DNA from 3 places in the Streptomyces sp. NPDC018833 genome. Region 1 is predicted to be linked to each of the others. Evidence: riboswitches for the same ligand, from Rfam matches in the RefSeq annotation. Region 1 holds a riboswitch; each other region holds the start of a gene.
What was found. Region 1 has a riboswitch for cyclic di-AMP ahead of ACH5AF_RS35055 (NlpC/P60 family protein). Riboswitches for the same ligand answer to the same signal wherever they lie in the genome.

Region 1 (4,900 bases):
ACGGCGGCCAGTTCCTGAAGGTTCTCGATGCGCGTCTCGTCCTGCGGGTCGGTGGACGCCTGCAACTCCGCGAGATAGCCGGTGCGCTCCAGGACGGCTTCGAGCACGGTGGCCGGTCCGGCGCCGGACTCGGCGATGGTGCGCAGCTCCTCCATCAGCACGTTGAACCGCTTGACCGCGTTCGCCGAGCGGGCCGCCATGCCGTATGCCTCGTCGACGCGGCGCAGCGCCTGCGGGAAGGTGATCTTCTCGCGGAGCGCGAGGGCGTCGATCATCGCCTCCGCGCGCTCGCCGATACCGCGCTTGGGAACGTTGAGGATACGGCGCAGCGGGACGTTGTCCTCGGGGTTGGCGAGGACGCGCAGATAGGCGAGGACGTCCCTGACCTCCTTGCGCTCGTAGAAGCGCACGCCTCCGACGACCTTGTAGGGAAGGCCGACGCGGATGAAGATCTCCTCGAAGACACGGGACTGCGCGTTCGTCCGGTAGAAGACGGCGACGTCGCCGGCCTTCGCCTCGCCGGCGTCGGTGAGGCGGTCGATCTCGTCGGCGACGAACTGGGCCTCGTCGTGCTCGGTGTCCGCGACGTAGCCGGTGATCTGTGCGCCCGCGCCCGCCTTGGTCCACAGGTTCTTGGGGCGGCGGGACTCGTTGCGCTCGATGACCGCATTGGCCGCGGACAGGATCGTCTGGGTGGAGCGGTAGTTCTGCTCCAGCAGGATCGTCGTCGCATCCGGGTAGTCCTCCTCGAACTGGAGGATGTTGCGGATGGTCGCGCCGCGGAAGGCGTAGATCGACTGGTCGGCGTCGCCGACGACGCACAGCTCGGCGGGGTCCAGGTCCTCGTACCCTGTGCCCACCAGCTCGCGCACGAGCGTGTACTGAGCGTGGTTGGTGTCCTGGTACTCGTCGACGAGGACGTGCCGGAAGCGGCGCCGGTAGTGCTCGGCGACGTCGGGGAACGCCTGGAGGAGGTGGACGGTGGTCATGATGATGTCGTCGAAGTCCAGCGCGTTGGCCTCGCGCAGCCGCGACTGGTACATCCGGTACGCCTCGGCAAGCGTCTTCTCGAAACCGTCCGCCGCCTGGTCGGCGAAGGCCTCCTCGTCGATCAGCTCGTTCTTCAGGTTGGAGATCTTGGCGCTGAAGGACTTCGGCGGGAACTTCTTGGGGTCCAGATCCAGGTCGCGGCAGACCAGCGACATCAGCCGCTTCGAGTCCGCGGCGTCGTAGATCGAGAACGACGAGGTGAAGCCCAGCTTCTTCGACTCACGGCGCAGGATGCGGACGCAGGCGCTGTGGAAGGTCATGACCCACATCGCGTGGGCGCGCGGGCCGACCAACTGCTCGACGCGCTCCTTCATCTCGCCGGCGGCCTTGTTGGTGAAGGTGATCGCCAGTATCTGGCCGGGGTGGACGTGCCGGGTGGCCAGGAGATGGGCGATGCGGTGGGTGAGCACGCGCGTCTTGCCCGAGCCGGCGCCGGCGACGATGAGCAGCGGGGAGCCGGTGTGGACGACGGCGGCACGCTGCTGCTCGTTCAGCCCCTCCAGCAGGGCGGCCGCGTCGACGACAGGGCGGGGCGCGCCGTCGCGGTAGTACCCGTCGCGGGCCGGCGGCACGTCGTAGGCGCCCTGGAAGAGGTCGTCCGGGATCGGCTCCGGAGTGGACTCCTCGGGCGGCGGAGGAGGCTCCTCCCCATGGGGCTGGAGGTCCGCCAGGAAGCTGTCGTCAAAGAGGCTGCTCATCGCTTATCGAGTCTAGGCGGCCGGACCGACAACCGGGCCCGCATGCCCATACGCGCAGGTCACATTCCGTGACCGCGCCTGTCCGGGGCGCCACCGGGACAGGGGGTGAATGGCCGCCTCCGAAAAAGGTCACGAAAATGTATCGGACATATCGAACATCAACCTTCACAGCGTGCGCACGAGTTGGCTAGCGTGCTCGACCAGACGGCCCGTACCCCTCCCGGCGAACCGCGCCGAACGGGCCGACTCCGCTGAATTCGGGCGCCCTGTCGGGGCGTTCGGAACCGGGGACCCGAACTATGCACAACCGGGGTGAATCGGACCACTATGTGATGCGGTCCGTAGGGCATCTTCCGTTCGCCCGAACCCGACAGCTAACCCGGTAGGCGGTCCACGGAAGAAGGAGATGCCGGCCTTGGCGTCGCATCGCAGGATCCGCAGCCGCAGCACGAAACCCTCCTCCGCCGTCGGGTTCACGACGGCCGCCCTCGCCGGCGTCACCCTCCTGTCGACACAGAGCGCCACCGCCGCGCCCAGCGACCCGAAGCCCTCCGTCGAAGAGGTGCAGAAGAAGGTCGACGACCTCTACCGGCAGGCCGGCAGCGCGACCCAGGAGTACAACCAGGCGAAAGAGGCCACCGCCGAGAAGCGCCGTGAGGTCGACACCCTGCTCGACCAGGCGGCCGCGCGCGCGGAGAAGCTGAACGAGTCGCGCCGCGCCCTCGGCAACTACGCCGCCGCGCAGTACCGCACCGGCGCGCTCACCCCGACCGCGGCGCTGCTCTTCGCGGACAGTCCTCAGGCGTACTTCGACCAGACGCAGTTGATGGACCGGATGACCGACCAGCAGCGGACGGCCGTCAGCGACTACGAGACCGAGCGCGCGGCGGCCGCGAAGCAGCGCGCACAGGCGACCAAGCGGCTGGAGTCGCTGACCGACTCCCAGCAGGCCCTGCGCATCAGCAAGCAGAAGGTCCAGGCGAAGCTGGCCGAGGCGCGCACCCTGCTGTCGAAGCTGACCGCCGAGGAGAAGGCCCGGCTGGCAGCGATCGAGCGCGAGAAGGAGGAGGAGGCGCGCCGCAGGGCCGAGGCCAAGGCGGAGGCGGAGGCGAGGGCCCGCGCCGAGGCGGAGGCAGAGGCGGAGGCAGAGGCGGAGCGGCAGCGGGAAAGCGCGGAGCCGCCGCCGGAGACGGGCACCGGCACCGGCACCGGCACCGGCACGGACGACGGCACGTACGCGGCCAGGGCCGACAAGGTCCTGGCCTTCGCCCGCGCCCAGATCGGCAAGCCGTACGTCTGGGGTGCGACCGGCCCGTCCTCGTACGACTGCTCGGGGCTGACGCAGGCGGCCTGGAAGGCGGCCGGTGTGGATCTGCCGCGCACCACCTGGGACCAGGTGAAGGTGGGGCAGCGCGTCGCGACGGCGGACCTGCTGCCTGGCGATCTCGTGTTCTTCTACGACGACATCAGCCACGTCGGCATCTACATCGGCGACGGCAAGATGATCCACGCGCCGAAGCCGGGCGACAACGTCCGCGAGGAGTCCATCTACTACATGCCGATCTACGGCAGCATCCGCCCGGTCTGACCCCTCCTGCTCCCGCGCCCGCCCGGACGGTCCCGCCGTCCGGGCGCGCGTGCTCCGGGGGGACGGCGGCTCAGGTCCAGAGCGTCGCGATGAAGATGTTCGCGACCGTCAGACCGCCGACGGCGCCGAAGAGCGCCTTGTCGACCGTCTCCTCGTCCCGCTTGACGTAGACCAGGCCCAGGATCACCACCAGCACCGCCAGCTTGATGCCGATCTTGAGGTTGTTGACCGCCTGGTCGTCGGCCTGGTTGAGGCCCACCAGCGCGACGCCGGTGATCAGCATCGTCAGCGCCCCGTGCAGCATCGCCGGGTTGAAGCGCGCCGTGCCCGCGCCTATCGCCTTCATCTGGGCGAGGAAGCCGCCCAGCAGGGAGGCGATGCCGATGATGTGCAGAGCGACGAAGACATTGATGAGTACGTCCATGGGCCGGAGCCTAATCGTCGCCATACCACCGCCCGGCGGTCGGGGGAGCCCCATCACGGCGATCGGTCGGGGCCGCTCCGCAATACGGCCCGGCACCGGCGACTCGGGGCGAAGAAAGCGGACAGCAGTGTCCAGGTTCGGGCACTTGAGGTCCTTACGCCTCCTTCCGTGACCGCCGGGTTTAGCGTCGGCGACCGGTGGCCGACTCCCCACCGCCGTCACGCAGCCGGACGGCACCGGCCGCCACCGCCGAAAGATCCGGCGGCGCGCCGTTTCCCCTGTGCGGAGCGCCGCCGGACCGCAGGTACGCAGGTACGCAGGTACGCAGGAAGGATGGGTACGTCTCGTGGCGGCGCACCGGAAACCGAAGCAGCGTCCGCTCAACGGGCCGACCGCCCGCACCGCAGCCACCCTGGCGCTCGCCGGCGCGGCGACCGCGCTCGATGCTCCCGCGCACGGCGAGCCGCGCCTCACCCCCGCCCGGCTCAAGGCCCGCGTGGACAAGCTGTACCTGGAGGCCGAAGAGGCGACCCAGAAGTACAACGGCGCCAAGGAGCGGACGGAACAGGCCCGCAGAGCGCTCGACGAGCTGAGCGACGAGGCCGCCCGCAGGACGGAGCGGCTCAACGCCCCCCAACGCCCTCGGCTCCGTCGTCACGGCGCAATACCGTGTCGTCACGGCGCAATACCGTTCCGGCAGCATCGACCCCGGCCTGCAGCTCGCTCCTGCCCCGGACCCCGACACGTACCTGGCCGGCGCCTCGCTCGCCGAGCGGGTCGGGGAACGGCACGCGGCCGGACCATATGCGCACGCACGCGCTGCGCTCGCCCGGCCACCGGCGCATCGGACCGTTCGTCGTCCGCTACCCCGACCGGCCGGTCCCGCCCGCCGCTCACGAGATCCCGGACGAGGAAGCCCGTCCGACGCGGTCAGGCATCGATGGGCTCCTCGCCCCGTTCACCGTCAGACCAGGCGCCGGGCCGTCGCCCACCGGGTGAGCTCATGACGGTTGGACAGCTGCAGCTTCCGCAGCACCGCCGAGACATGCGACTCGACCGTCTTCACCGAGATGAACAGCTGCTTGGCGATCTCCTTGTACGCGTACCCGCGTGCGATCAGCCGCAGCACCTCGCGCTCCC
Region 2 (4,900 bases), on a different contig from region 1:
CGAGGAACTGCTGCGCTACGACGGGCCCGTGGAGCTCGCCACCTGGCGGTTCGCCACCGAGCCACTGACCGTCGGCGGACAGCGGATCGCGGCAGGCGACCCCGTACTCGTCGTACTCGCGGCCGCCGACCGCGACCCCGAGCGCTTCACGGAGCCCGACGCGCTCGACCTCTCCCGGCGCGACAACCAGCACCTGGGATACGGGCACGGCATCCACTACTGCCTGGGCGCCCCGCTCGCGCGGCTCGAAGGGCAGACGGCGATCGCGACCCTGCTCAAGAGAATGCCGGACTTGCGACTTGCGGGCGATCCGGCCGATTTGCGGTGGCGTGGCGGACTCATCATGCGCGGATTGCGCACTCTGCCCGTTGAGTTCACCCGCGAAACTAGCTGACGGGCCGTCAAAACTGTGACTTTCACGTGATCTGCGCTGCATCGACTTGTGACTTACGTTCGAGTGCGGCTACGTTCACCGTCGACTCGGCAGGCATCAGCAGGCCGCTCAGTCCCCAGTAGTCACGCGAAAGGCAACCGCATGCGCTCCGGGAACGGACGTCACCGTCGACCCCGTCAGGCTCCGGCCATCGTCGTTGCGGCAGGGGTGACCGGCTCGGCCATCGCGCTCCCGCTGCTCGGCGCGGGCTCCGCCTCCGCCGCCGACGCCAACGCCTGGGACCGCGTCGCCGAGTGCGAGAGCGGCGGCATGTGGAGCGCCGACCTCGGCAACGGCTTCTACGGCGGGCTTCAGTTCTCGCAGCAGACGTGGGAGGACTTCGGCGGCACGGTGTACGCGTCGAGCGCCGACCTGGCGAGCCGTTCGCAGCAGATCGCCGTCGCGGAGAGGGTGCTGGAAGCCAAAGGCCCCGAGGCCTGGCCCGTCTGCGCCTCGATCGCCGGCCTGACGGACGACGGCGCCGCGACCGGCGTCGACCCCGGAGACACCCTGCCGCTGCCGGACGCGAACTCGGAGCCCGACGCCGAAACGAATCCCGAAGCCGGTCCCGACGCAAGCGCGTCGGCCGATTCCGCCGACCCGTCCACCGGCCATGCGCAGGGCTCGGGGCGGGCCGCCGCGCCGGACGCGTCGACGACCCCCGCACCCAAGGACGGCGACGCCTCGAGGCCCCCCTCGTCCGATCCGGCCGACTCGTCCGGCGTGTATGAGCCGGGTGCTCCAGGCAGCGGCGAGGCGTCCGACGGGGCGACGGGCAAGCACCGTGGCACGCCCGCGCCGGACGATGCCGAAACGGGCATCGAGGGCAATGAGCGCGATAGCGGGCGTCATGCTTCACGGGGTGACGGATCGGCGCGTGACGGGGCAACGGGTGGCGCGTCCGACGGCGCCTACACCGTCCGGGAGGGCGACACCCTGTGGGCCATCGCCGAGGAGCGGGAGGTGCCCGGCGGCTGGAGCGCCCTCTACGAGGCGAACGAGGCGACCGTCGGTGCCGACCCCGACCTCATCCGGCCCGGTCAGAGCCTCGATGTCGGCCTGAACCGACCGTAGTTCGGGCGTCGATTCGCCGGTATATGTCCGATCTGTGCAAGTGAGACAAGGGTCTCTTTGCTGCAACTGCCGGATCTGGCCCAGCAAATTCGCCCAAGCCGTGCCCGACCTGCGCAAACACCTTCTTATTGGAGGGTGGTTCGGGCGATTTCTCCCCGATGTTCGACTTTGAACATCGGGGAGTGGTGTGTTTACGGTCTGAACCGCTCGCCATCGCGGGCACCGTCGACCGTCACGCCGAATCCTGCCGTCGGTCGGGGGGAACAGTCGTCGCTCAGTGCGCCGAAGGCAGGAGCGGGGGACCCAAGGTAAGTGCCGGTCCCGGTCGTCGATCACGACGGCCGTGAACGGCTTGGGGTGAAGCCGCGCGATGCACGATCGCGCGGCCGGGCAGCTCGTCCACAGGTCCTGACGGACCCGGGGACACCCACCGGCCCGAACCCGACAGCTCACCTCGCAGGCGTCGGTGAGGAGAAGCTCCATGCTGCGTTCCAGCAAGGCCGCGCACCGCCGTCCGTCGAAGGTCGCCCGTATCGCCACACTCGCCGGCGTCGCCGGTGCCGCCATCGCCGCCCCGCTGCTTGGTGCCACCTCGGCATCCGCCGCCACCGCCTCCGAGTGGGACGCCGTCGCCCAGTGCGAGTCCGGCGGTAACTGGTCCATCAACACCGGCAACGGCTACTACGGCGGCCTGCAGTTCTCCGCCTCCACCTGGGCCGCCTACGGCGGCACCGCCTACGCCGCCAGCGCCGACCAGGCCTCCAAGTCGCAGCAGATCGCGATAGCCGAGAAGGTCCTCGCCGGCCAGGGCAAGGGCGCCTGGCCGAGCTGCGGCGTCAACCTCTCCAGCGCCCCCTACAACGGCGGCTCCGCCGAGCCTGCGCAGCCCGCCGCCCAGCCGGCCGAGCGCGCCGAGGCCCCGACCACCCGCTCCGAGCGCGCCGAGGCCCCCGCCCCGAAGAAGGCCGCCGCCAAGCCCGTCAAGAAGGGCGACGGCGAGTACAAGGTCAAGGCCGGGGACACCCTGGGCAAGATCGCCGAGGCCGAGAAGGTCAAGGGCGGCTGGAAGAAGCTGTTCGACCTCAACAAGGACATCATCGACGACGCCGATGTCATCTACCCGGGTCAGCAGCTCCACCTGAGCTGACCCGCCGACCGGGCCGGCGGCTCCATGCGAGCCGCCGCGCGCCCGCTGTCCGCGCCCGCGCGCGGACACTCCCCAGCACCCCGGCCTGGCGCACCTTCCCCCGTTGCGCCGGGCCGGGGTTCGGCCATGAGGGCTTACTTACGAGTAGCTTGCGGGTGTTTTGTCCGGCACGCCCAGCGTTCATGCCCTTTTTCGTCCCACGGGGCGGGCATCGGCCGGGCTTTGCCCCCGCGCCGGTTAGGCTCTTGCCGCAAGGCCAAGCAGACCTCTGCATATTTCTCGCGTCACATCCCAGAAGGAGATGCTCGTGCCGTCCATCGACGTCGTCGTAGCCCGGGAAATCCTGGACTCCCGAGGCAACCCCACGGTCGAGGTCGAGGTTGGCCTCGACGACGGCAGCACGGGTCGTGCTGCTGTTCCGTCCGGCGCCTCCACCGGTGCGTTCGAGGCCATTGAGCTCCGCGACGGTGACCAGAACCGCTACCAGGGCAAGGGTGTCGAGAAGGCCGTCCTCGCCGTCATCGAGCAGATCGGCCCGGAGCTCGTCGGCTACGACGCCACCGAGCAGCGCCTGATCGACCAGGCGATGTTCGACCTGGACGCCACCGACAACAAGGCCTCGCTCGGCGCGAACGCCATCCTCGGCGTCTCCCTCGCCGTCGCACACGCCGCCTCCGAGGCGTCCGACCTGCCGCTCTTCCGCTACCTCGGCGGCCCGAACGCGCACCTGCTGCCCGTTCCGATGATGAACATCCTGAACGGCGGCTCGCACGCCGACTCCAACGTGGACATCCAGGAGTTCATGATCGCTCCGATCGGTGCGGAGTCCTTCTCCGAGGCCCTGCGCTGGGGCACCGAGGTCTACCACACCCTCAAGAAGGTGCTGAAGACCAAGGGCCTGTCCACCGGTCTCGGCGACGAGGGCGGCTTCGCGCCGAACCTCGACTCCAACCGCGCCGCCCTCGACCTCATCCTCGAGGCCATCAAGGAGGCCGGCTACACCCCGGGCAAGGACATCGCGCTCGCGCTCGACGTCGCCGCGTCCGAGTTCTACAAGGACGGCGCGTACGAGTTCGAGGGCAAGGCCCGCTCCGCCGCCGAGATGACCGAGTACTACGCGGAGCTCGTCGCCGCCTACCCGCTCGTCTCCATCGAGGACCCGCTGTTCGAGGACGACTGGGCCGGCTGGAAGGTCATCACCGACAAGCTCGGCGCCAAGGTGCAGCTCGTCGGCGACGACCTGTTCGTCACCAACCCGGAGCGCCTGGCCCGCGGCATCGAGGAGGGCACCGCCAACGCCCTGCTCGTCAAGGTCAACCAGATCGGTTCGCTGACTGAGACCCTGGACGCCGTCGAGCTCGCCCAGCGCAACGGCTTCAAGTGCATGATGTCCCACCGCTCCGGCGAGACCGAGGACGTCACCATCGCCGACCTGGCCGTCGCCACCAACTGCGGCCAGATCAAGACCGGCGCCCCCGCCCGCTCCGAGCGCGTCGCCAAGTACAACCAGCTGCTGCGCATCGAGGAGATCCTCGACGACGCCGCGGTGTACGCGGGCCGCTCGGCGTTCCCCCGCTTCAAGGGCTGATCACCGGCCGACGCCCTGTCGTCCGTACGTCCCCGGCCACGGTCCCGTACCGTGTCCGGGGACGTACGCGTGTGAAGGGGAGGCGAGAGAGATGGCCCGCAGGACGGAGCCGGACCGGTTCTCCACCGCGACCAGGCTGCGACTGCTCGGCGAGCAGACCGCCGCCCGCGTCTACCGCTCGCAGAGCCGCCGCCAGGCCCGCCGCTCCCGGCTCACCGGCCGCGCCGCGTTCCTCGCACTGGTCGTCTGCTCCCTCGTCGTCGCCCTCGCGTACCCGATGCGCCAGTACGTCTCCCAGCGCGCCGAGATCGCCGAAGAGAAACGCCGGATGGCCGAGGCCCGCGAGCGGGTCGAGGAGCTCCGGGACGAGAAGGCGCGCCTGAACGACGACATGTACATCCGGCGGCTGGCGCGCGAGCATCTGCACTATGTACTCCCCGGTGAGACCGGTTACACGGTGATCGACCCCGAGACCGCCGAGGAGCGCATCGAGGACGACGGCGCGGCGGACCGGCCCTGGTACTCCAACGTCTGGAACGGCGTGGACAACGCCGACCGCAAGTAGCCACCCAGCAGCGAACACAGCAACAAGGCAGGCATGGAAACCCCTCCTCCCACCACCGAGCACACCGCGCCGACCGACGCGGACATCGCCGCG
Region 3 (4,900 bases), on a different contig from region 1:
TTCAGAGCGGCAGCAGGTCCGGACGCTTGGCCGCCACGTGGTCGCCGGAGCTCTCGCCCCGCAGGCGCCGGCCGATCCACGGCACCAGGTACTCGCGCGCCCAGTTGATGTCGTCGCGCCGCACCTCGAGTGCGCCGCGCGGCGGCAGCGGCGGCCAGGGCTGGTCGGGGTCGGCGGGCACGTCGAGGCCGAGCACCTGGGCGGCGCGCAGGGCGACGCGGGTGTGGCCCTCGGGGGAGAGATGCAGCCGGTCCGCGTCCCAGGCGCGCCGGTCCTGGACGGACCTGAGCGACCACAGGTCGAGGACGGGGCAGTCGTGGCGGTCGGCGATGGCCCGTACGTGCGCGGTGTACGTGGCGATCTTTCCGCGCAGATGGCGCAGGACCGGCACGTCCCGAGTGTCGAAGCCGGTGGTCACCATGACGGTGCCGACCGAGCTCGTGAGGTCGGCGACGGCCCGCTCGAACCGCTCGGCCACATCGTCGGGGTCGCTGCCCGGCCGGATGATGTCATTGCCTCCGGCGCAGAACGTCACGAGGTCCGGGGCGAGTTCCTTGGCCCTCGGGACCTGCTCCTCGACGATCTGGTCGAGGAGACGGCCTCGTACGGCGAGGTTGGCGTACCGGAAGGTGTTCTCCGGCATGAGGTCGGCGAGCAGCACCGCGAACCGGTCCGCCCAGCCGACGTACGTCCCGTCGGGACCGGGGTCTCCCACGCCTTCGGTGAAGCTGTCACCGATCGCCGCGTACGACCCGAATGCGCCCTTGTTCTCTGTTCTCGAATCGTCTGCCACGAGAGCACATCTTTCCTTTACGGATGTGACCTACGCGACCGTAAGGAGGGGTTGACGGGAAGTGATCTTTACCACCGTCGAAGTTCGACCGAGCCGGAATACGCGGAATCCCTCGCTCCGCCGCCGGACGGAACGAGGGACGCGCGTCTGACTGCGGGTCAGACAGAGACGCCGTGCTGACGCAGGTAGGCCACCGGGTCGATGTCCGAGCCGTACGAGGGGCTGGTACGGATCTCGAAGTGCAGGTGGGGACCGGTGGAATTGCCGGTGGAACCGGACAGACCGATCTGCTCGCCGCCCGAGACGCTCTGACCGCTGGAGACGGACAGGGAGGAGAGGTGGGCGTACTGCGAGTAGGTGCCGTCACCGTGCTGGATGACGACCTCGTTGCCGTACGAACCGCTCCAGCCGGCCGAGACGACGGTACCCGGGCCGACGGACTTCACGCTGGTGCCACTTCCGGCGATGAAGTCGACGCCGGTGTGGTAGCCACTGGACCACATGGCACCGGACGCGCGGTACGGCGTGGAGATGCCGCCTTCGACCGGGGCGGTCCAGCCGGAGGAGGCCGGGGTGGCGGCCTTCTCGGCGGGCGCCTTCTTGGCGGGGGCCTTCGGCGCCGGAGCGGTCCGCGAGGCGTCGCGCGAGGAACGGGCCTCGGACGCGTCGCGCGGCTCCGGGTCGTTCTTCGCCGTGGACTTCGCGCCGATGGTCAGCTCCAGGCCCGGGTGGATCAGCGCGGGGTCGGCACCGATGGCGCGACGGTTGTCGTTGTAGAGACGCTTCCAGCCGCCTCGGACGTCCTGCTCGTCGGCGATCTTCGCCAGGTAGTCGCCGGCGACGACGGTGTACGTCTTCGGCGCCTTCTTGCCGGCCGGAGCGGCCGCGGCGGCGAAGGCCGGTGCCGAGGCGGCGGCCTGCTGCGGAGTCACTGCGGGGGCCGAGGCGGGCGCGGCGTTGGCGCCGGTGGCACCGAGCAGCGGCAGGGCTATGACGGCACCACCCGTACCGGCGGCGACGAAACCGCGCGTGAGGGGGTTGGCCTTGGGACGGCGGTGCTTACCCTTTCCGGGCATGACGCATTCCTCTCCGGCGCCTGCGAGGTGAGCTGTCGGGTTCGGACTGGAGATGCCCGTTCGAGCTGAATGCGCGAATTAACCCCAAGCCGTCCGAAATTTCCGATACGGCGTACTACCTGGGTCCCCCGCTCCTGCCACACGTGGGTGGGTTCGAGCTCCGGTCGGCGGCAGGATTAGGCGGTCCGTCCGGATTGAGCGTGACCGTAGGCGAGCGCACCGGGCGGTAACAAGCCACGAATTTTCCCGATCTCCGCCGGGCGTGATTTCGGGACGCCTTTCCCGTCACCCTCCGTGGAGGCATAACAGTCAATTCCCTCGTCGGCAAGGGAATTGACACGGGGAAACCGGGCACGTTCCGTCACGGATATGATCCTGCTCACGGAGCATGTCCCATCTCCCCTGTAGACGGGGCACGTTAGTCACAAAGGCCCAATTAGGACAGAAGGCACAAAAGATCCCCTAACCATCCAGTTAGGCATCAAACTCCGTCCGCAACGCCCGACTTCGTCCCGTGCCGCCGTTCGGTCTCCGACGCAGTCCCCGCCGCCCGGTCCCATCCCCGTGAATTCGGCGGCCGCCGCCGACAGCAACGCGTGGCGAAAGAGGTTCCCTTTCACGCAAAGGGAATCGGTCCCGGCGGCCATACCCTGCACAGCGTGATCACTCGGCATGCTCCTCACCCGCAGGTCGCAATGGGCGCGGAGAACCCGTAATGAGCTCCGGAATGGAGTGAGAGGGGCGCGGCGCCCCTCGAACCCCCACACGACCCCGCGCGCCCCCGCAGCCGGGCGCGCCTGGGCAGAGACGCCCGCCGCACGCACCGGCGCTCGCGAGATGATTGGCCGATGAACCTGTGCCGTATCGTCGGATCGCGCCATCGTCGGCGACCGGCGCCGACAGCAGTCACCTGAAGGAGTCCACGTGACGCAGCAGCTGCCGCAGGCCTCGTCGACCGAACCCCGGCTCGCCGGAGTACGAAACTTCCGGGACGTGGGCGGACTGCCGACCGTGGACGGCGGTCATGTGCGGCACGGCAGGCTCTTTCGCAGCGGGCACCTCGCGCACGCGACCGAGAGCGACACCGTCTTCCTCGCCTCGCTCGGGCTGCACACGATCTTCGACTTCCGCAACGCGGCGGACCAGCGGCTGGAGGGCCCGGACGTCGAGCTGCCGGGCGTGCGCAATGTGAACCTGCCGCTGAGCGACCCGGCCGACGGCGCGGAGTTCTGGAAGATGGTCCGGGACGGCAACCTCGACCAGCTGAAGTCGATCCTGGCCGACGGCAAGGGCGCCAGGCGCATGATCGCCTCCTACCGGATGATCATCAGGGAGCGGACCGCCGAGCACAGCCGCGTCGTGCACGCACTGGCCGAGGACAGCGTCCCGGCGCTGATGCACTGTGCGGCCGGCAAGGACCGCGCCGGTCTGTCGATCGCGGTGACGCTGCTGGCCGTGGGCGTGGAGCGCGACGCGATCGAGGCGGACTACCTGAAGTCCAACGACCCGCATCGCCGCTACAAGGTCAAGCGGGGTGACGACTCCCCCGAGGCCATGTCCGCCGAGGTCATGGAGCTGCTCAATCCGCTCTTCGACGCCCGTGCCGCCTATCTGTCCGCCGCGTTCGAGACGATCGAGGAGACCTGGGGCGGCACCGAGAAGTACCTGTCGAAGGGGCTGGGGCTCTCCGCCGAGACCCGTGAGCGGCTGCGCGAACGGCTGGTCGACGGGAGCTGAGCCGTCGCCCGGCGGGGCGCCTACCGGTTCTGGCCGCCCACCAGGAACAGCAGGTAGAGGAACGCGGCGATGAGGTGCCCCGCCACGAGGTAGGCGAACAGCCGGATGACGAGGCCGCGCGGGAAGCGCTCCTCCCGCCTGTTCTCGGGCGTGTCCGGCAGGGGCTTGTCCAGGGGGTCCCACATGTGCGTGATCACGACCTTCGGGTCAGGCGTGCGGATGGAGATCGGGGCTCTGCAGCAGGGTGTGCACGAAGAGCAGTTCGGCGCCTTCTGGCGACGCGGCCGCGATGCGGTGCGGTGTGAGCGAGTCGAAGTGGGCACTGTCCCCGGGGGCCAGCTCGTGGACCGCATCCCCGAGCGCGAGGCGCAGCCGTCCACCGACGACGTACAGCCACTCCTCGCCGGGGTGCACCCGGACCAGATCGCCCTGGGCGCCGTACGGGACGACCACCCGCAGGGCCTGCATGGCCCGGCCCGGGGCGCCGACCTGGTGGTACGTCCAGCCGTCGGCGGTCGCGGGCTCGCGGCGGCCGGCCCGGATGACGGGCTCGCGCTCGGGCGGGAGCTCGCCCAGCACCTCGGCGACCGTCGTACCGTAGATCCGGGCGAGGGCGAGAAGCATCGGCAGCGAGGGCTGTCGGTTTCCGGTCTCCAGCCGGGAGAGATGGGCTGGGGAGAGCCCGGCGCGCTGGGCGGCGGCCTCAAGGGTCAGTCCGCGGCGGCGGCGCAGATCGCGCAGCCGAGGCGCGACCTGGTGCAGCCCCTCGCCCGTCGGTGCGGCGGAAGTGGTCATGCGTCCATTGCGCCAGCCTCTTGCCTGGTAGGCAAATTTCTTGCCTCTGAGGCAAGCGGCTCAGCGGTTCGCCATGGCCTGTTTCACCAGCGTCCTGCCGAAGTCCCACATCAGCCCGCCACCGTTGTGTGCGTCGTCCATCACCGCCGTGAACGCCGCTACGAACCGGTCCACCTCGCGTTCGCCGATGATCAGCGGCGGGATCAACTTGATCACCTCCATGTGGTCGCCGGAGACCTGGGTGAGGATCCGGTGCCTCTGCAGCAGCGGTACGACGACCATCTGGGCGAACAGTCCCTTCCGGGCGGCTTGCAGCATCGCCCACCGGCTCCGCAGCCTGATCGACTCGGGGCGGCCGAACTCGATGCCGATCATCAGCCCGCGACCGCGGACCTCCCGCAGCAGTTCGTAGCGGTCCACGAGCGCGGCGAGCCTCGCCCGCAGCAGCTCGCCGGTCACCCTGGCGTTCGCGACGACCTGTTCGTCCTCCAGCACCGAC

Region 2: linked by a shared signal. The riboswitch ahead of ACH5AF_RS09505 (transglycosylase family protein) and the one ahead of ACH5AF_RS35055 (NlpC/P60 family protein) in region 1 are both predicted to bind cyclic di-AMP.
Region 3: linked by a shared signal. The riboswitch ahead of ACH5AF_RS12740 (peptidoglycan DD-metalloendopeptidase family protein) and the one ahead of ACH5AF_RS35055 (NlpC/P60 family protein) in region 1 are both predicted to bind cyclic di-AMP.

The regions. Positions count from the first base shown of each region.
Region 1 covers NZ_JBIRZM010000035.1:5,044-9,943, forward strand. Annotated here, with positions in the region: gene pcrA (DNA helicase PcrA) at 1-1,748, opposite strand, end outside; cyclic di-AMP (ydaO/yuaA leader) riboswitch at 1,988-2,152, shown strand; gene ACH5AF_RS35055 (NlpC/P60 family protein) at 2,155-3,336, shown strand; gene ACH5AF_RS35060 (hypothetical protein) at 3,407-3,760, opposite strand; partial or broken gene ACH5AF_RS35065 (NlpC/P60 family protein) at 4,107-4,557, shown strand; gene ACH5AF_RS35070 (LuxR C-terminal-related transcriptional regulator) at 4,725-4,900, opposite strand, start outside.
Region 2 covers NZ_JBIRZM010000003.1:507,303-512,202, forward strand. Annotated here, with positions in the region: gene ACH5AF_RS09495 (cytochrome P450) at 1-394, shown strand, start outside; gene ACH5AF_RS09500 (transglycosylase family protein) at 536-1,507, shown strand; cyclic di-AMP (ydaO/yuaA leader) riboswitch at 1,778-1,985, shown strand; gene ACH5AF_RS09505 (transglycosylase family protein) at 1,989-2,654, shown strand; gene eno (phosphopyruvate hydratase) at 2,956-4,242, shown strand; gene ACH5AF_RS09515 (septum formation initiator family protein) at 4,334-4,807, shown strand; gene ACH5AF_RS09520 (DUF501 domain-containing protein) at 4,841-4,900, shown strand, end outside.
Region 3 covers NZ_JBIRZM010000005.1:158,793-163,692, forward strand. Annotated here, with positions in the region: gene ACH5AF_RS12735 (SGNH/GDSL hydrolase family protein) at 2-793, opposite strand; gene ACH5AF_RS12740 (peptidoglycan DD-metalloendopeptidase family protein) at 952-1,869, opposite strand; cyclic di-AMP (ydaO/yuaA leader) riboswitch at 1,874-2,029, opposite strand; gene ACH5AF_RS12745 (tyrosine-protein phosphatase) at 2,794-3,606, shown strand; gene ACH5AF_RS12750 (DUF6126 family protein) at 3,627-3,791, opposite strand; gene ACH5AF_RS12755 (helix-turn-helix domain-containing protein) at 3,814-4,401, opposite strand; gene ACH5AF_RS12760 (aspartate aminotransferase family protein) at 4,462-4,900, opposite strand, start outside.